One region of the Exiguobacterium sp. s152 genome, then DNA from elsewhere that is predicted to be linked to it. Evidence: riboswitches for the same ligand, from Rfam matches in the RefSeq annotation. Region 1 holds a riboswitch; each other region holds the start of a gene.
The links. A riboswitch is a leader RNA that binds a small molecule or an ion and turns the genes downstream of it on or off. The one in region 1 is predicted to bind thiamine pyrophosphate.
Positions count from the first base shown of each region.

Region 2: it holds a riboswitch for thiamine pyrophosphate, as region 1 does, so the genes downstream of both, thiW (energy coupling factor transporter S component ThiW) here and KNP72_RS00120 (YkoF family thiamine/hydroxymethylpyrimidine-binding protein) in region 1, are expected to answer to the same signal.
Region 3: it holds a riboswitch for thiamine pyrophosphate, as region 1 does, so the genes downstream of both, thiT (energy-coupled thiamine transporter ThiT) here and KNP72_RS00120 (YkoF family thiamine/hydroxymethylpyrimidine-binding protein) in region 1, are expected to answer to the same signal.
Region 4: it holds a riboswitch for thiamine pyrophosphate, as region 1 does, so the genes downstream of both, tenA (thiaminase II) here and KNP72_RS00120 (YkoF family thiamine/hydroxymethylpyrimidine-binding protein) in region 1, are expected to answer to the same signal.

Region 1 is NZ_JACSLX010000001.1:19,097-23,782, forward strand. Features, by position in the region: gene KNP72_RS00105 (energy-coupling factor transporter transmembrane component T family protein) at 1-146, opposite strand, end outside; gene KNP72_RS00110 (ABC transporter ATP-binding protein) at 146-1,474, opposite strand; gene KNP72_RS00115 (ECF transporter S component) at 1,467-2,042, opposite strand; gene KNP72_RS00120 (YkoF family thiamine/hydroxymethylpyrimidine-binding protein) at 2,035-2,628, opposite strand; TPP riboswitch at 2,711-2,811, opposite strand; gene KNP72_RS00125 (GTP-binding protein) at 2,873-4,066, opposite strand; gene KNP72_RS00130 (hypothetical protein) at 4,170-4,433, opposite strand; gene KNP72_RS00135 (SMP-30/gluconolactonase/LRE family protein) at 4,446-4,686, opposite strand, start outside.
Region 2 is NZ_JACSLX010000006.1:13,858-18,543, reverse strand. Features, by position in the region: gene KNP72_RS11190 (aminoglycoside phosphotransferase family protein) at 1-926, opposite strand, end outside; gene KNP72_RS11185 (hypothetical protein) at 969-1,310, shown strand; TPP riboswitch at 1,313-1,411, shown strand; gene thiW (energy coupling factor transporter S component ThiW) at 1,476-1,964, shown strand; gene KNP72_RS11175 (hypothetical protein) at 2,028-2,294, shown strand; gene KNP72_RS11170 (GNAT family N-acetyltransferase) at 2,289-2,768, opposite strand; gene KNP72_RS11165 (YcxB family protein) at 2,750-3,250, opposite strand; gene KNP72_RS11160 (VOC family protein) at 3,344-3,742, shown strand; gene KNP72_RS11155 (LTA synthase family protein) at 3,855-4,686, shown strand, end outside.
Region 3 is NZ_JACSLX010000002.1:102,165-106,850, forward strand. Features, by position in the region: gene KNP72_RS04545 (DAK2 domain-containing protein) at 1-360, opposite strand, end outside; gene KNP72_RS04550 (Asp23/Gls24 family envelope stress response protein) at 383-745, opposite strand; gene rpmB (50S ribosomal protein L28) at 999-1,187, shown strand; gene KNP72_RS04560 (thiamine diphosphokinase) at 1,246-1,833, opposite strand; gene thiT (energy-coupled thiamine transporter ThiT) at 1,833-2,405, opposite strand; TPP riboswitch at 2,482-2,582, opposite strand; gene rpe (ribulose-phosphate 3-epimerase) at 2,602-3,258, opposite strand; gene rsgA (ribosome small subunit-dependent GTPase A) at 3,260-4,144, opposite strand; gene pknB (Stk1 family PASTA domain-containing Ser/Thr kinase) at 4,189-4,686, opposite strand, start outside.
Region 4 is NZ_JACSLX010000006.1:58,154-62,839, forward strand. Features, by position in the region: gene pelF (GT4 family glycosyltransferase PelF) at 1-889, shown strand, start outside; gene pelG (exopolysaccharide Pel transporter PelG) at 870-2,318, shown strand; TPP riboswitch at 2,380-2,484, shown strand; gene tenA (thiaminase II) at 2,566-3,240, shown strand; gene thiM (hydroxyethylthiazole kinase) at 3,237-4,025, shown strand; gene thiD (bifunctional hydroxymethylpyrimidine kinase/phosphomethylpyrimidine kinase) at 4,022-4,686, shown strand, end outside.

The DNA of each region.
Region 1 (4,686 bases):
TTCACGTTAGAAAAGAGAATTTGAAGTATAAGCGTTCCGATGAATACAGCAAGCGGCGTCCATGGATTGTACATAAAGGCGAGACCGAACATGAGCAACGTGACGGTCAGAAATTTAATCGTCGGGTTCATCTCATGAAACGTCATCACGATTCCTCCAGCAATAAACCGTGAGCTTGTAGAAGCTCTGTCTCATTCCAGAGCGATGCATCATATGGCCCACTCAAGTAACCTTCACGCATCAAGTAATATGTGTTCGCGATTCTGGCGAAACTAAGGTCGTGCGTCACAAACAGAACCGTCTGGCCGGCGCGGGTTCGTTCAACCATCAATTCATAAAGCGCACGAAGCGATATCTCATCCTGTCCAGCAGTTGGTTCATCGAACGCGATGAGCCGTTTATTCGAGAGCATCATCACCCCGATGGCGAGCCTTCGTTTTTGACCGTGACTAAGCGAGAGTGGATGGTCGTTACGAAACGGTCCAAGCCCGAGCCGGTTCATGATGTCCTCAATCGGACGATTATGGCCATATGCGAGTTCACGTGTCACATCACTCGTGATAAACAGACGAGCCGGAGATTGTGGGACGAGTCCGACTTCTTGATGTTCGCGGGCAAGGCTCTTGAGCCAAGTCGATTTGCCACTGCCGTTTCGACCAAGTACGGCAATGAGATCACCCTCGGCGACGGTCAGCTCGCTCGCTGCTAGTTTGAATGTTATTCGTTTCAATTGCGGTACGTGAAATAAAACAGTATTTCCTTGTGTCACCTTAACCGGAGAGAACGTATAATCCGGGCGGGCAACGAACGGTCCGTCATAGTTGATGCGTCCGTTCACGAGCTCCACTTCTCTATCGAAGAACCCGCCCCATAGGAAGGGTCGATGTTCGATGACGACAACGTTTACCGTCTGTGCGACGTTGTCGAGCCACTGAACGAAACGGGTTGAGGTTTCGGGATCAAGGTGCGCGAGCGGCTCATCGAGTAGTAGCCATTCCGGCTTCCCGATCAAAGCACAGGCGACAGCGATTTGTTGCTTTTCACCACCTGACAGGTCATGAATGACTCGGTCACGATAATCGGTCAACTGCAATTCCGCTAAAATCGTGGCCACACGCGCCATCATCTCGTCCCTCGCCACGGCAAAATTTTCAAGTGTGAAAATCAATTCCTCCTCGACCGTCTGCATGACGAATTGACTGTCAGGATCTTGAAACACCGTTCCAACACGACGATTCACCTCACCAGCTGTATACGTGTCGTAAGAGCGGTCAAACAAATGTAATTTGCCTGTCACGATGCCATCGCAGTTATCCGGGTACAGACGATTCATCAAAGAGAACAATGTCGATTTCCCCGATCCGCTCGCCCCTGTGATGAGCGTCCTCCCAGCCGTTAATTGAAGCGTGATGTCTGTCAATACTTCGCGCTGTTTGTCCGGATAGCGGAACGCCAGCTGTTCTGCCTCAACCATGTACTCGTCCCTTACGCGCGAGGGCATACCCTTCGAGCGCACCCGTACGAAGCAACAAGTCGCTCAAAATCTTACCTCCCAGACCGGCAATGAGCATTCCGCTTGTCGCACGTAACGCGAACATCGTCGCTACGTATGTCGGACTGAGGGCAACGAGTCCACCCATGACATACGTATACGCGAAACTCGTCGCAGCTGCACCAAATCCGGCCAGCATGAGCACCCAAAGGTCATATCGCTTGTAGCCCGTGACCGCAAACGCCGCTTCAGCACCAAGTCCTTGAATGATCCCGACTAAAATAATACGAGGTCCAATCGCGTTACCAATCATCATCTCAATCGTCGCCGCAAGCACTTCTGACAAAAATGCTGCGCCAGGTCGGCGGATGATATAAGCCGCAATAATCGAGACGATGAACCAAATCCCAAAAATCCATTCGTACGCGATTGGTCCAATCAAGCCTGCCCATAGATTCCCGACATGGACGAACGCCAAATAGACGACAGCGAATACGACCGATAAAATGGCCAACAAGACGATTTCTTTTAACTTCCACGACTTAAGCATGCTGCTGTCCCTCGTGTGACGGGCTGTTCACGCTGAACGTGACCGTCATGACGACATGGCTCGTCTTCGCACGGACGCGGTCGAACGTCGCCTCGTAAAATGAAAACACCGGTTCGATGTCGCCGTGAATACCCGAGGCATAATGCATCGAGTCATTGAAAACGCCACGCTCTTTCGCAAACGCAATTTCTTCGTAGATGATGTCCATATACTTCGGGTCCCCGAGCGGATAGAGTGCAAATTGTGAAGATACGTACTGCGAGCCCGCCGTGCCATTCCCCGGCTCAGTCGTCACGTCGAGCAGATTGTCTCCTGCCGTGTCGCCTGGGCAGCCGACCGAGAACGTCCCGCTCATCGACACATGTTCTCCTGTCTTCGTCGCATGTGACAGGACGGCTTTGGCCACATCGAACACATGCTCACTTCGTCCACGGATGACCGTCGAGACGTCGTCGGTATGTCGCCAGACGTTTTGCAAGTTCGTCTCCTTCAATGCCCCTTTGATGACACTCACAAAATCAGACGTCATTGGGCTCAGCGTAAAGCGGAATCCGACGATCGGACTCCTTTCACATTGATTGTTCATGTTCTATTCCCCCTTAATTGTATGTACACAAAAAAGCCGCATCCATGAGAATGCGGCCACTCGTCCAATTTACAAATCCATTAGAAAAAGTGCCACACTTCCTCACGCCGGTATTACCCGGATCGAGTCATAAGGGATTGGAGCCATGCTCACATCTCAGCCGAAGCACCCCTAGTGTAGTCCAATGTATGCGGTTGTCTATGCAACGAAAAGTATAGACGACCACTCCGGATTTGTAAACGGTTTATGTGAAAGTCACGATACCGTTCCCCGGAAGCGTATCTTGCAACGTCGTCCAATCGAGGGTCATCTCCTCGTCTGTCAACAGACACGCGTCGAGTCCGGCCTCGATGACCGAACGCTCCATCCGCTGCCCAATCAAGACGAGCTCCGTCTGACGGTCCCCGTACGGCTCGACGTAATCGGCGGCGAGCTCGGGTTCTGCTGCGAACATAAGACGACGCTCTTCCTTCGGCAGCGTCGCGAGCCAACGTCCTGCGTGTTCAAGCGTCGAGGCGTACCCCGCTTGCGAGAACAGGCAGGCGAGGTCGTTTCGAGAAGCAATCCATAAGAACCCTTTGGCGCGGACGACTTGTTCCGGGAACGCCTCGATCCACGCATGAAGCCGCTCCGGGTGGAACGGACGGCGTCGACGATAGACGAACGAGCTGATGCCGTACTCTTCTGTCTCCGGCGTATGTACTTCCGCCTCAAGCTCGTGAATCCAGCCGGCGGCATGCATCGCCTGCTCGAAATCGAACAGATTGACGTCTAACAGCTCGGTCAATTCTACGTTCGCAAGGACCGACGTCAACAGTTTGGCGGTAGGATTGAGCGCCTTTAACAGCCCGGCCATCTCGTCGACTTCCGTCTCTGTCACGCGGTCCGCCTTGTTCAAGACGATGATGTCCGCGAACTCGATTTGATCGACGAGCAGATCGACGACTTCACGGACGTCCGTCTCATCGATGGCCTGCTTGCGTTCATGGAGTGACTCGCCCGAGTTAAAATCTTTCAAGAATCGATATGCATCGACGACGGTCACCATCGCATCGATATAGACGCGGCTCGTTAAATCGATCCCGAGGGCGTCATCGGCGTATGTAAACGTTTGAGCGACCGGAATCGGTTCTGAGATGCCGGATGATTCGATGATAATCCCGTCGAGTTCACGGTCGTTCGTGATGTCCTGTACCGCTTCGAGCAGGTCCTCACGAAGCGTGCAACAAATGCAGCCGTTCGATAGCTCGACCAATTTTTCGTCCGTCCGCGAGAAACCGCCCTGCTCAATCAATCGTTCGTCGATGTTCAACTCGCTCATGTCGTTGACGATGACCGCATATTTCTTACCTGACCGATTGTTCAACAGATGATTCATCAACGTCGTCTTGCCGCTCCCTAAATAACCGGACAGCACCGTGATTGGAATTCGTTTCATATATCCCCACTCCTAAATCGTAATCATTACTTTTTAGATAATGACGGGTCACCATTGTCTTGTCAAGAAAAAAACACGCCCGTTCCCAGACGTGTTCCTTTCCCTATTCTTCCAACGCCTTGCGTTCCGCCTCGGAGCGGGGATACGTGTTCGCCTGCCACTCGGCCCGATAAATCGAATCGAGCTGCGTCAGACCGACCTCATCCTCATCCTTATCGGCATCGACACTCGGGGCCTCATCCCAGCGCGGATTCAAATACGTGTGGTCGTCTTCCCGGTTCGCATCCAATAGTTTTTGGATCCCGACCCGGGCCACTGCCGCGAGTGCCAAACCGATGCCTGCACGAACGAGCAATCGCTTCACCATTTCTTTACCTCCTTATCGTCCAAACCGATAGAGCGGCATCCCTTTCACGTCTGTATCGATTTTAAAGACCGACCCTGCGTCCGGATGGGCTTTGAGCGCCTCGTCATCCATCCCTTCACGAGCCGTCGTGATGGCGAGTTGGTTCAAGTTGTCGCCGACAAAACAGCACGACGTGACGTTCGGGGCCGGCACGAGCACCTCGAGCACTTTTTCACCCGTCTCCGGGTTCCAGCGCGAGACGCGGCCGCCGGCA
Region 2 (4,686 bases), on a different contig from region 1:
TTGAGCCATTGCGCCGGCTTATCGCTCGACGCTGCCGCATTGTGCCGATATTTTGTCACGTACAGGTACCACGACAAGGCCCGGTAGACGCAACCGAGCTCCTCGGCAATCAACAGATGGCGCCAAAGCACGTCGTCGGATGCGACGCCGCTCCACGCTTCTAAGTAAACCGCGCGCATCGTTTGAATCTGTTCATACCAGGCGACCTCGTCCTCTTCCGGCAATACGTCGTACAGCGCGTTCCAATATACACGCACGCTGAAAAACGGATGCGTGACGGTCGCGTCGCCCCAGTCGAGGATACACAAATCGTTCGTCCGTTCCCGCCAGAAGATATTACCGCCGTGCAAATCACCGTGCTCGAGGCTCATCGGCATCCCGGTCGCGAGCTCGTCACACATGGCAATCAATTCGTCTTCAAGCGCAAGTATGGCCTCGGCTTTGTATGGCTCAAGCCCAGCACAGAGCTCAGGCAAATACGTTTGGATTTCATCCTTCAACTTGGCCGGTCGCCGTTCCGGGATGCCGTAAGACAAATAGGTCTCGATTTGGTCGATTTCCTGGCGCTGCAGTTGTGCGTATTGACGCAACGCCGCTTCGTATCGACTCACGTCCGGTCGTTCACGTAACGCCTCTCCGCCGATGTCTCGCATGAGCAACCAGTTCCGGGCTGAATCAATGGCAATGACGTCAGGGACGACATGAGGATGCCGCTCGGCCAGAAACGCCGACAGATTGGCTTCGCCGCGGCTGATATCGGTCACCGCTTTGGCGTAGTAACGTTCCTCATTGAGCGCGCCAACAAGCAAGTACGTCAAATCGGTATCTTTGATCACGTGCCACCTCGCATTCGGCACGTTTGCCTCAATCCATCGTTCGAACCGTTCACGAAACGATCGGTCACGCCATGGGATTGCCTGTCTCATCCTGTTCACCCTTTCTTTCATCATCTCCTAGGAGGAAACGATATGGACGTTGTATATTACTCATACCCGGTCGATGCCATCTTGTATATGTACTTAGGGGCGACGGCCGTCGTCAGTCTCATCATCGGGCTGCTCGTTTGGCGTCTGTTCAAGCGCCGAGCTGTCGGCTTTTGGACAACGCTCGTTCTCAGCTTTGTCGGGCTGTCGCTCTCGCTCGTCTGGTTTCAAAACGCGTCCGTCGCCGTGTTCATGGGGACACTCCCGTGGCTGATCAATCTCGTCTTCTCCCTTTTGTTGTACGGCCTGTTCGTCGGAATCATCTATGTCGCGTTCCGCCACGAAAGCTCGACCGCGTCAAATGACGGTATGCTATACTCATGTTAATAAACGACCACTAGGGGAGCCTTCGGGCTGAGACGGCATGCGCCGGACCCTTCGAACCTGATCTGGCTCATACCAGCGTAGGGAAGTGGTGTGGGATTCGTCTGTCTTTCCACGCCACTTTTCCACTTGGAGAAGTGGCGTTTTCATTTTGAAAGGAGACTATCTATGCGTATTCAACAACTCACTTGGATGGCGATGCTCATCGCCATCGCCGTCATCGGTTCCCTGTTCATCTCGATTCCGACCGGTGTCGCCCGTGCCTATCCGATTCAACATATGGTGAACGTCATCGCCGCCGTCACCGTCGGGCCGATCGGGGCCGTGCTCGTCGCGTTCGTGACCGGACTCGTCCGTGTCATGACCGGTACTGGATCGCTCCTCGCGTTCCCTGGTGGTATGATTGGCGCACTGCTCGCCGGTATCTTTTATATGAGGACGAACCGCGTAGCCTTCGCCGCATGTGGTGAAGTCATCGGGACTGGCCTCATCGCTTCGCTCGTCGCCGTCCCGTATGCCAAGTTATTGATGGGGAGCGAGTTCGGGGCGCTGTTCTTCTTCCCAGCTTTCCTTGCCTCGAGTGTGACTGGGGCCGTGCTCGGCTGGATCGTCTTGGCTCGGGTCAAGCAATTGCGACCGCTCACGGCGAAGCGATAAATACTTCCCTCCCACCGATAGTAAATGGTAAAATCAGGATATCAGATATTAGGAGGTCATTTCTTGAATCGATTGACGCTATTATTGGCGGCCACCGCTTGCCTGTTCATGTCCGGTCTCTTGTACACGCTCGAACGCATCGCCACGTTCACCCGCTGGAATGCTCAGATTGCGACGGGCACGTTTTCCAGCGAGCCGATGTTCGTCGATGTGTTGCTTCAAAACGTGTTCATCTCGATTTTCGGAGTGGCCGCGATCGTTCTCTTTTTCAAAGCGGGCAGTGCTGTCCAAAATACATCGTCCACAAAAGCAGGGACGGCCGACTTATGACGGCTGTCCCTGTTTGACGTGATACACCCAAATCTCTTCCCCGTTTGCCTCATCAATCAAGCCGCTGTCGACAAATCCACCCTTCGCATAAAATCGTTTCGCCGGTTCGTTCGTCGGATGGAGACTGAGGATGAGGTCATCCACATCGAATCGCTCTTGAATCCACACGAGTGCCAACTGTAAAAAGCGTGACCCGATTCCTTTCCCTTGCTCTGTCACATCGATCATAAATCGATCGAGCCAGATGTAACGCTCCACCTTGTTCTCGGCCCCAATCATTATGAAGCCGACGGGATGCTCATCGCGACAAAGCGCATAGCACTGCCACGCATATTTGACATCGGTTTCCATCTCGCGAAGCGATTCGGCGTTTGTTTCGATAAAGCGAGCTTGGTCAGAAGCGACGGTCAAGGCGACAACAGCCTCCCGGTTCGTGTCATCGACAAGTTGAATCGTCAGCGTATCGGCAGCCATCGGCGCACCTCTTCCATGTCCAGTCCGCGCTTCGGCAAAATATAGGCGCTGACCGAGGAGTTGTATAGATACACATAATCGTCCTCCTCGACGACTTCCTTGATTCCTGCCCATGACACACGCGTCTCGCCGAACTCATTTAAATCGCGCAGACCAGTCTCCTCCAAATCCATCGTGTGGGGGCCAATCATGCCTTCGTTGCTGCGTTCGTCGATGAGACGCCGCGTCTGCTTCCGGACGTGCCGTTCAAAGTATTTTGGATAATACAGGAACCATAGAATACTAGCGATCCCGTATATGCCATATAGCCACCAGTCCGTCTCTTGGAGCCACGTCGCCAGCACGAAAGCAGCGCCTAAAAAGATAAGTGGTCCGATGATTCGCTGTAAGAGGATCATCCGCTTTCCTGTTTTCGAACGTTTAATATGGCTCAAGTTGAACCGGATATAGTCGTCTTCTGTCAATTCGTATTGGATTTTCATCATCATTCCCTCCTCGGTGTCCTATACGTCTCACATGAAGAAAAGTTCCGTTCAGAACGTTGATTGGATAAACTAAAAGAAAGGAGTGACATCATGAAACAAATCCACCATCTCTGCATCCAAACGCCCGACTATGAGGCATCCAAACGATTTTATGAGGCGCTCGGCTTCGAGCTCGTTCAGGAGTCGCCCGACTTTCATACGCGCGCGTTCAATAGCTGGCTTAAACTCGGTGATTTTTATATCGAGCTCCAAACGGCGAAAGTCGATGAGACGTTGTCACCTTATTCGAAGCACGTGGCCGGCCCGGTCCACTTCGCGCTTTATGTCGATGACCTCGAAGCGGAAGTGAGACGGCTAGAATCACTTGGCGTGACGTTCTTACCAAAACACGGCGGGAACATCTACTTCGTCGTCGATGGGCACTTAAGTAAACTGAAAGCCCCGGAAGGCACGATTATCGAGCTCCGGGACACGTTTGTCATCAAGTGAGGCCACGCGCCTCACTTTTTTTATTGGATTCGCACACCCTCATGTTTTTCGCCGTCTTCGAACAGGTACAAGACAGAGAACACACTTTGTCCGTACCGTTTGGAGGCCTTTCATGAAATATCTTGATTATTGGAGTTACTTATCGCTTTCCCTCGCCAAGCTGTTCCTCTTCAGCTTATTGACCGCGAGCGCGTTCGATGTCAGCTTTTTATTCATCAACCTAGCGACCATTTTGATGATGACGAGTTGGGCGCTACTCGTCAAACCGCAGACACGCCGTTGGATTTTACTCGCGTCGCTATTTCTGCACAGCACGCTCCTCATCTCGGACGTCTGGTATTACCGCTATTTCGGCAACTTGCTGTCGGTCGCTTTGATCTCCGACATCGGCCAGATGGACGACGTCGGCGGCGGCTTTCTGACATTGATTCAAGCACCCGACTTCATCTTGTTCACGGATTTGCTCATCTATTCCGCCGTCCTCGTCTATATGAAACGACACCCGGTCACAGAATCGAAACGCCTTGGCCGCCGTTTGGCGGGAGCCGGTTTTCTTGTCGGACTCATCGTCTTTACCGTTCCGACCACCATGCATTATGCGGAAGCAGACAATCGGAAGAGTCCCATTTCGAACATGCGCGAGTATTATCAGCTCGGATTTTGGGGCTATCACGGGCTCGATACGTTCCGTGGCCTTCGCGACGCACTGAACCTAGGTGACGACCTGACGGAACGGGAGCACAACCAAATCGAAGCGTTGGTGACCGAACCGGTCGAGGCTACAGCCGACACGAACGTCATCGTCGTCCAGCTCGAGTCATTCCAAACGTCCGTGATCGGCCAGACCGTCAACGGCCAAGAACTGACCCCGAATTTGAATGCGCTTCGCGATGAGATGCTGTACTTTCCAAATTTTTATCATCAGACACACGAGGGCCGGACGT
Region 3 (4,686 bases), on a different contig from region 1:
CGTATCGACGCCACGTTTCAACGCTTCGGCGAAATCGACTGTCGACACTTCTGTCTTGCCTTCGATTGCTTTACCGAAACCACGGAACAACTGGCTCAAAATAACGCCCGAGTTCCCACGTGCCCCCATCAAGAGACCGCGTGCAAACTTCGATGAGACGTCAGCGATATTCGCCGAGTTGAGTGCGGCCACTTCTTTCGCACCCGATGTCATCGTCAAATTCATGTTCGTCCCCGTGTCGCCGTCCGGCACCGGGAAGACGTTAAGCGAATCTACATAATCCGCATTCTGGCTCAAGTTGGCTGCACCGTTCGCGACCATGTTCGCGAACACCAATCCATCTAAACGTTTTAAACCCACACCAAATCCTCCTTCGTTCTCGTCAGTCATTCGTCAGACGAACGCCTTGTACGAATATGTTTACCGACGAAACGTTTAATCCTAAAGTTTCACCGAGCGTGTATTTTACACGGCTTTGCACGTTGTATGCGACTTCCGACACTTTCGTCCCGTAGCTTACAATGATGTGCATGTCGATATGTACGTCTTCTCCATCTTGACGTACGACCACGCCTCGGGCGTAGTTTTCACGTTTCAATAGTTCTGCGATCCCGTCTTTCAATTGAGCTTGAGACGCCATTCCCACAACGCCGAAACATTCCATCGCCGCACCGCCTGCGAGTGTCGCGACCACGTCGTTCGTGATGTCAATATTGCCATATGTTGTCTTCATTTCAATTGCCATATGGAGTAGCCTCCTTTATTCGGAATGATTCCTTCACTACATTCTACAATAAGTACCTAGTTATTAAAAGAACCTGCTCCATAAACTCGGTCAATTGTAGCCGTAACCCTCATTCATTATTAAAATCCTTTCCAGTAATGTCAAGTTTTTTTCTTGTCATCCTATGATTTTCTAGTTGCATCGTGAAAAAACCCGTGCTAATATAAACGAGTGTCTATTAGGACGAACCCACATAAAAAAGGAGGGGAAACGCATGGCACGTAAATGCTACGTAACAGGTAAATCACCTAAATCAGGTAACAACCGTTCGCACGCACTCAACAAGACAAAACGCACTTGGGGTGTAAACGTACAAAAAGTTCGTATTCTCGTTGACGGTAAACCTAAACGAGTTTGGGTTTCAGCTCGCGCTCTTAAATCAGGTCTCGTCGAACGCGTATAATTTTTATACACGAACGAAATAAATCCCAGCGGCATTCGCCGATGGGATTTTTTTGTGTTCATTTTTTGACATACAGCATGAGCACCATACCTTCGTGCACGATCAAGTCCGCCGTTTCATCGTCCCATTCGTTCGAGATGGTGAGCGCCTCATGGCTGACGACATCGTGACGGTCGAGCGGATATTTGACGCCGCGGATGGTCACGTTCGCCTGTTTCCATGGGATGAGCGACAAATAGTGACCGTCTTGACGCGGGAGTTCATAGCGTCCCGACCCTACGAGTCGTACCGTCTGCCCTGCCGTGACAAGACGCATCTCCGGATACGCCTCGAGCAGACCGATATTGCTGAGCGTCATATCGAGCCGGCCGCCGAGCGCGCCGTATACGAGCATCTCAGTCGCGCCATGCCCCCGTGCCGCCTCGAGAGCGATCTCGAGGTCGGTCACATCTTTCTCAGATGGATAACGGACGGCGTCGATCGGCACTTCGCCCGTGAAGGAGTCGAAATCGCCGACGACGAGATCTGGGTTCAGCCCGTGGTTCAACAGTGTCTCGTACCCCCCATCGACGCCGATGATGTAATCGACGTCACGCGGGAGTCCCGAGATTGGTTCCGGGCTGGCCGCCACAATCAACACCCGCATTAGCGGACGTCCCGGGTCGCGAGCGTCGCGAAGCGCGGCGCCGAGACGAACAAGAGGACGAGGACGACGGCCGACACGAGGAAGGACGGGAGCATGTACGTCATGTTATAGGCGAACGAGTAGGCGACGACCGGACCTTCCGCGTATTCGGCGAAGAAGACGATCCCCGACAAGACGTGGGCGCCGTAACGAAGCAGTGAGCCGAGGAGCGCGCCGAGCACCAAATAGACGACGAGCGTCTTTTTTGCCTCATCTTTGGCGGCTCGTTTCACTTGACCCGCGAACAGTCCCGCCATACCGACGACACCGTAAGCGAACGTGTAGTCGAGCAGGAACTGGACCGGCGTGAAGATGTAGGCCCCGAACAGCAATTGCAGCGTTCCGACGAGTGCACCGGTCGCAAGTCCGCCTTTCAAGCCGTGACGATACGCCATCACGAAAATCGGCAACATCGCCAAGCTGATTGACCCGCCTTGCGGCATCCGGAACGGGATGAGCAAATCAAAAATCAAACCGAGTGCGGCGAACAATGAGATTTCAATGAGCGCCTGTAATTTTAAACGTTGTTTCATCTATTTCCCTCCTTAAATTATGAGCGAACGACAAAAAGCAGCATGACGTAAACGCCATGCTGCTATCGAGTAGCAACGTGCATTTTCGCCACATCCCTACGTCCGTGTGAACGGAACAGGTTCAAAGGGTTAGCGTATGCCTCTCAGCCACAGAATGTGACACCCCTTGCGACAATATTTGTTGTTCTATGGACGATTATACACGAGATGCGTTGCGAATGCTATCGATTGCGTCTTTATAGCTCGGCTCGTTATAGATGGCCGAGCCGGCCACGAGCACGTCAGCACCGGCATCGATACATAATTTCGCCGTCTCCGCGTTGACGCCGCCGTCAATCTCGATTTCAAAGTCGAGACGGCGCGCTTGGCGCATCTCGTTCAACGCCGCGATTTTCGGCACGACCGATTCGATGAACTTCTGACCCCCAAAGCCAGGGTTCACCGTCATGAGAAGGACCATGTCGACGTCACCGAGCACGTGTTCAATCAACGATAGCGGCGTATGCGGGTTGAGAACGACGCCACACTTGGCTCCGGCCGCCTTAATTTGTTGAAGCACGCGATGCAAATGGTTCGTCGCTTCAACGTGAACTGTGACGATATCCGCTCCCGCTTTGATGAAGTCTTCGACGAAGCGCTCCGGCTGGTCGATCATTAAATGGACGTCGAGTACCATGTCCGACTTCTTCCGTAAGCTTGCGAGTACCGGGAGACCAATCGAGATGTTCGGGACGAATTGACCGTCCATGACATCAAAATGGATATAATCCGCGCCGGCTTCTTGGACCGCCTTCACTTCTGCCTCTAGGTTGGCGAAGTCCGCCGCTAAAATTGATGGTGCAATTTTAATCATGTCAGTACCTCCGTTGTCTATCGTTTAACTCTGCCATAAACGTAACATAATTCTCGTAACGGGTGGAAGCGATTTCTCCCGCCTCGACGGCCGCTTTGACGGCACAACCCGGTTCGTTCAAATGGGCACAGCCCCGGAATTTGCAGTCGTCATGCCGTTCGACAAACTCAGGGAAGCACCAGCGCATCTCCTCGACTGCGAGTTCTTCTGGGAACTCGAGGCTCGAGAAACCAGGCGTGTCAGCGACGAGCCCGTCAGCGAGCGTGATGAGCGTGACGTGACGCGTCGTGTGCTTGCCTCGGCCGAGCGACTTCGAGATTTTCCCGGTCGCGAGTTCAAGTTCCGGCGCGACCGCGTTCAAGAGTGAACTCTTGCCGACACCGGTCTGTCCGGCGAACACGCTCGTCTTCTCCTTAAACGACCCACGAATTTGTTCGATCCCCGCCCCGTTCTCCGTCGACGTCTCGATGACCTCATAGCCGATTGACCGGTATAAAGCTGCTGCTGCTTGAATCGTTTCGAGCTCCGACTCCGTCAACAAGTCCATCTTCGTTAAGACGATAATCGGGTGGACTTGCTTCGATTCGATTAAGACGAGGAAACGGTCGAGCAGATGGAACGAGAACGCCGGTTCCTTGACCGAGAACAGCAGGAACGCTTGATCGATGTTAGCAATCGGCGGGCGGACGAGATGGTTCGACCGCTCGTCGACGGCCAAGATGTAGCCTGTGCCGTCTCCTTGGTCTTGGATGTCGACATCATCGCCGACGACCGGCGAGATGTTCCGGTTGCGGAAATTGCCGCGGGCGCGACAACGGATCTCTTGTTTCTCTTCCGTCATGACATCATAAAACCCGCCTTGTAATCGAATAATCGTACCTTTCATCCTATGACCTCCTTAGAAAAAGAGGCGACGCGCACGCCACCTCTTCATTGTGAATCTTTTGCTTGTGCGTACGTCACCGTATCCGTTCGGACGACTTCCCCGTCGACTTCGATCGTCGCGGTTCCGACTTCGTCCGGTGCAATGACGAGTGTATACGAGTAAGTCGTCGTCTCCGTTATCTTATCACGCAACACTTCGACTTCGCCACGGGCGTCTACCGTCCGAATGACGACATCGAGTGCCACAGGTTCTTCGCCTTCAGCAGGCGGATCGATTTCGACGTTGACTTCCCGTTCAATCGAGACGTCGGTCGGTTCGACCCCTTGCGACACGATGACGGTCAATTCCGTCCCCGGGTCGACGGCTGTTCCGGCCGTCGGTAACTGACGAATGATTTGGTTGGCGGGCACGCTCGTTGAATACTCGTCTCGTTTGACGATTTTCAAGCTATTCTGTTCGGCGTACGTCGTCGCCTCCTCAAACGTATACCCGGCTAAATTGGCGAGTTCGACTTTATTGCTACCGGTCGAGACGACGAGCGT
Region 4 (4,686 bases), on a different contig from region 1:
CTACATGAAAGAGACGCAAGGGATCCCGTTCATCTTGACCGAGCATGGCATCTATTCCCGTGAACGCGAGGAAGAGATTTTACAGTCGTATTGGATTCCGGCGCCGTATAAACCGAGATGGGTCCGTTTCTTCCACCATTTGTCCCGGGAGGCGTATAACGCGGCCGATGAGATTATCACCTTGTTCGAGCGGAATCGCGAATATCAGGAATGGATCGGCGCCCCGAGCGAGAAGACGAAAATTATCGCCAACGGGATTGCCGATCGACAAATCCAGGCGACGGTCGATCGTCCGGAGCACGACCTGTTTCAAATCGGTGCCATCGTCCGCCTCGTCCCAATCAAAGACTTGAAGACGATGATTTATGCCGCCAAGATTTTGCAGGAGCGGCATCGTCTGTTCAAACTGACGATCATGGGTCCACTCAATGAGGATGAAGAATATGCGGAAGAGTGCCGTCTGCTCATCGAACAGAGCGGATTGAGCGATTATGTCGAACTGGCCGGGAAAGTGGACGTCCAAACGTATTTGCCGACCTTTGATTTACTGCTCCTGACGAGCATCTCGGAAGGGCAGCCGCTCGCGATTCTCGAAGGCATGGCCGCCGGGATTCCGTGGGTCGCCACCGATGTCGGCGCCTGTTCCGAGCTTTTATACGGACGAGCGGATGACCCGTTCGGTCCGGCCGGTTTCATCGTGCCGCCGGTTCATCCGGAAGCGGTCGCCGACAAAGTCGAATGGATGATGGATTACCCGCAGGAACGAATGCGGTTCGGCAAGAACGGACGGGAGCGGGTCCGCCAATATTATCGTCTCCAACAAGTCGTGGACCGCTATAAGGCTATCTATGAAGCGAGGAGGGAACAGTATGGCGGGCATCGGGTTTAAGTTGCAGAAGTTGTTCCAAGAAGACTACTATTCGTCCCGGCTGAAGGCGTACACGTTCTCCGGTCTCGTCACGTCCGGACCGTGGTTGATCGTCATCTTGGTCGTCGGTACGATTCAATGGTTGGCATTCCAAATGCCGACGTTGTCGCTCGCCGAACGGACGCTCTTCATGATCTCGGTCTCGTACGCGTTCATCTTCTCGCAAATCTTGTTCAGTTTTCAACAGCTCGTCGTCACACGATACGTGGCGGACTTGTTTTATGAGAAAAAGGCGCATGAGATTTTTCCGGTGTTCACCGGGATGCTCAAAGTGACGATTCTCGCCGCAGGCTTGCTGTATAGTATCTTTTGGCTATTGTCGCCGCTCGATTTTCTGTACAAACTGACGTTGTTCGTTTTATTTATGACGATTAACGTCATCTGGGTCATGTTCTTGTTCTTGAGTGCCGCCAAGTATTATCAAGCGGTGGCCTATAGCTTCTTGCTCGGTGGACTCATCTCGGTCGGGAGCGTCTATGCGATCAGCCGTCTCATGGTCGACCCGTCGAGTCTCGAGCTGTTGCTCGGTTTCACGGTCGGGATGATTGTGACGTTGTTCGGGTTATTCTTCGCGATGCTCCGGACGTTCCCGCTCCGTTACGCGGTGAAAGAGTTCTCGTACTTCAAGTACTTCGACCGCTATCCGGACTTGTTCGCCATCGGCGTGTTGTACGTGCTCGGGATTTGGGTCACGAATTTCATCATCTGGTTCGGTGAAGGACGTGTCATCATCGCGGACTCGTTCCTGTTCAACCCGTATTATGATACGGCCATCTTTTGGTCGTACTTGACGATTATCCCGACGCAACTGTTGTTCGTCGTCGCCGTCGAGACCCGATTTTATGAGCGCTACCGTACGTTTTATGGATTGATCAACTACGGCGGGGCACTCCATCAAATCGAGAAGGCGAAACAGACGATGACGTCCGTATTGAAAAATGAGTTGATTCGACTCGCGCGGAGCCAAGGCGTCGTGACGCTGTTCGCCATCCTGATGGCGGGCGCGTTCGTCAGTTGGATCGGCGTCCCGGATGAGATTGGTCAAATCTTTCGGATGACGACGCTCGCGGCGTTCGCGAATGCGATGATTCTCATCTTGACGCTGTTATTGCTCTATTTCGAGGACCGGCGCGGGGCGTTGTTCGTCAACATCTCGTTCTTCACGTTGAACGCGTTGTTCACGTTACTGCTCTTGCCGCGAGGCATCGATTGGTACGGTGTCGGCTTTGCCGTCAGTACGACGATCACGTTCTTCTTGGCCGGCCTGCGTTTGATTTATTACATGGGCAAAGTCGATTATTACGTGTTCGCCGCGTCGAACCGGCGCAAGCTCGGCACCGAGCGGTTCTCGCAAATGGGAACGTTGTTGAACCGGCGCTTTTCGCGATAAAGGGTTTTCAGTACAGGGAAAGACTGATATGATGTGGTCGTAGACGACCGAATTTCATAATGTTTACCACTAGGGGAGTCGCGTGACGCGGCTGAGATGGACGAGGTCCAGACCCTTTGAACCTGATCTAGTTCACGCTAGCGTAGGGAAGTGGGCGAACCGATTGTTCTCGTACACTTTGTGTAAATCCGACGCCGCTTCCGTTATGGGAGGCGGCGTCTTTTTTAATCACAAAGGAGGAGAACACATGACATTCACCGCACATCTACGACAAGAGGCAGATGCTTTGTTTCAAGCCAGTTTTGATCACCCGTTCGTCCGGGAACTCGGAACGGGTGAACTCGACGAGGCGAAATTTCGGCATTACGTCATGCAAGACTCGTATTATTTGAATCAGTTTTCGAAAGTACAGGCGAAAGGCGCGACGCTCGCCCCGAATATGGAAGTGGCGAGCCGTTTTTTGACGCACGCCCTTCACACGATTGAAGCGGAGCATGCGCTGCATCGTGAGTTTTTCACGTTGCTCGACGTGACGGAGGCGGAGTGGGCGACGTTCGAACCGGCCCCGACGGCTTACGCCTATGCGATGCATATGCAACAGGCTGGGCCGACGCTCGGCGACGTGCTCGCGTCAATCTTGCCTTGCTACTGGGTCTATTATGAGATCGGGGAGCGATTGAAAGACGCGACACCCGATCATCCGATTTATACGACGTGGATTGCGACGTACGGGTCGGAATGGTTCCGCGACCTCGTCGAGGAACAGATTGAACGGCTCGACGTGCTCGCCGGACAGGCGACCGCGGAAGAGCGATTCCGGTATCAGCAGCTGTTCTTGAAGAGTTGTTATTATGAACACGCGTTTTGGGAGATGGCGTGGACGCTCGAGTCGTGGGATTTACCGGCGGGGGTAACACGATGAAGCGCGACTTATGGGACAAAGTCAGAGCCGAACGGCCACTCATCCACAACATCACGAATATCGTCGTCGCCAACTTTTCAGCGAACGGGCTGCTCGCCATCGGGGCGGCCCCGGTCATGGCATCTGCGGTCGAAGAAGTGGCCGAGATGGCATCCGTGAGCGATGCGCTCGTGCTTAATATCGGCACGCTCGATGCAATGACGGAACGTACGATGATTCGAGCCGGGCAGGCGGCGAATCAAGCGGGTCGTCCAGTCGTCTTCGATCCGGTCGGGGTCGGGGCGACCTCATTCCGGCGCGACGTCGCCAAAGCGATTCTGCAACATGTCCGCGTGACGGTCATTCGTGGGAATGCCGGAGAAATCGCGACATTGATTGGTCTCGACGCGGCGGCGCGCGGTGTGGACGCCGGTGAAACGCGAGACGATTTGAATCAAATCGCGCGTGAGGCGGCACGACGCTATACCTGTGTCGTTGCCGTGACCGGAGAAACGGATGTCGTCAGCGACGGGGACGTGACGATTGAAATTAAAGGCGGTACTGGCGCGATGGCCCGGACGACAGGGACCGGTTGTTTACTCAGTGCGGTCGTCGGTGCGTTCCTTGCGGTCGAACGGGATGCGGTTACGGCCACGGCGACGGCGCTCGCCGGCTATGCCCGGTGCGGCGAACTCGCTACCGCTTTGGCTGACGGACCGGGTGACTTCCCCGTTCACTTCTTGAATGAGCTTGGCAAGATGACGGCGGTCGAGTTGCCGAGTGACCGTATCGAGGTGGTGTCATGATACGGCCCCAAGTATTGACGATTGCCGGTTCAGATTCGGGCGGTGGCGCTGGCATTCAAGCTGATTTGAAGACGTTCCAAGAGCTCGGTGTGTTCGGGACGAGTGTTTTGACGGCCGTCACGGCCCAAAACACACGTGGGGTGCATGGGGTCGAGGCGGTGTCACCGGAACTCGTGACGCAACAACTCGATGCAATCGGTTCAGACTTTACGATTGCGGCGTGCAAGACCGGGATGTTGTTCGATGCGGCGCGCATCGAGGTGGTCGCTGATGGGGTGCGGCGTCACACATTCAATCGGCTCGTCGTTGACCCGGTCATGATTGCGAAAGGCGGGGCCTCGCTACTTCAGGATTCGGCGGTCCAGGCGCTCAAGACATCCCTCTTGCCGCTCGCGACCGTCGTCACGCCGAACGTGCCGGAAGCGGAAGTGTTGACGGGCATGACGATTCGGACGTTTGAAGACCGGATTAAAGCAGCAGAGCAGATGTTAGCGTATGGTGTCCGTGCTGTCATCTTAAAAGGCGGACATCTCGATGGCGCAACTGCGGACGATTTGGTCATGACGGCGTCAGAGACGTTCCTCTTGTCGGCCCCGCGCATCCAGACGAGTGACACACATGGAACCGGTTGTACGTTTTCGGCAGCACTCACGGCGGAACT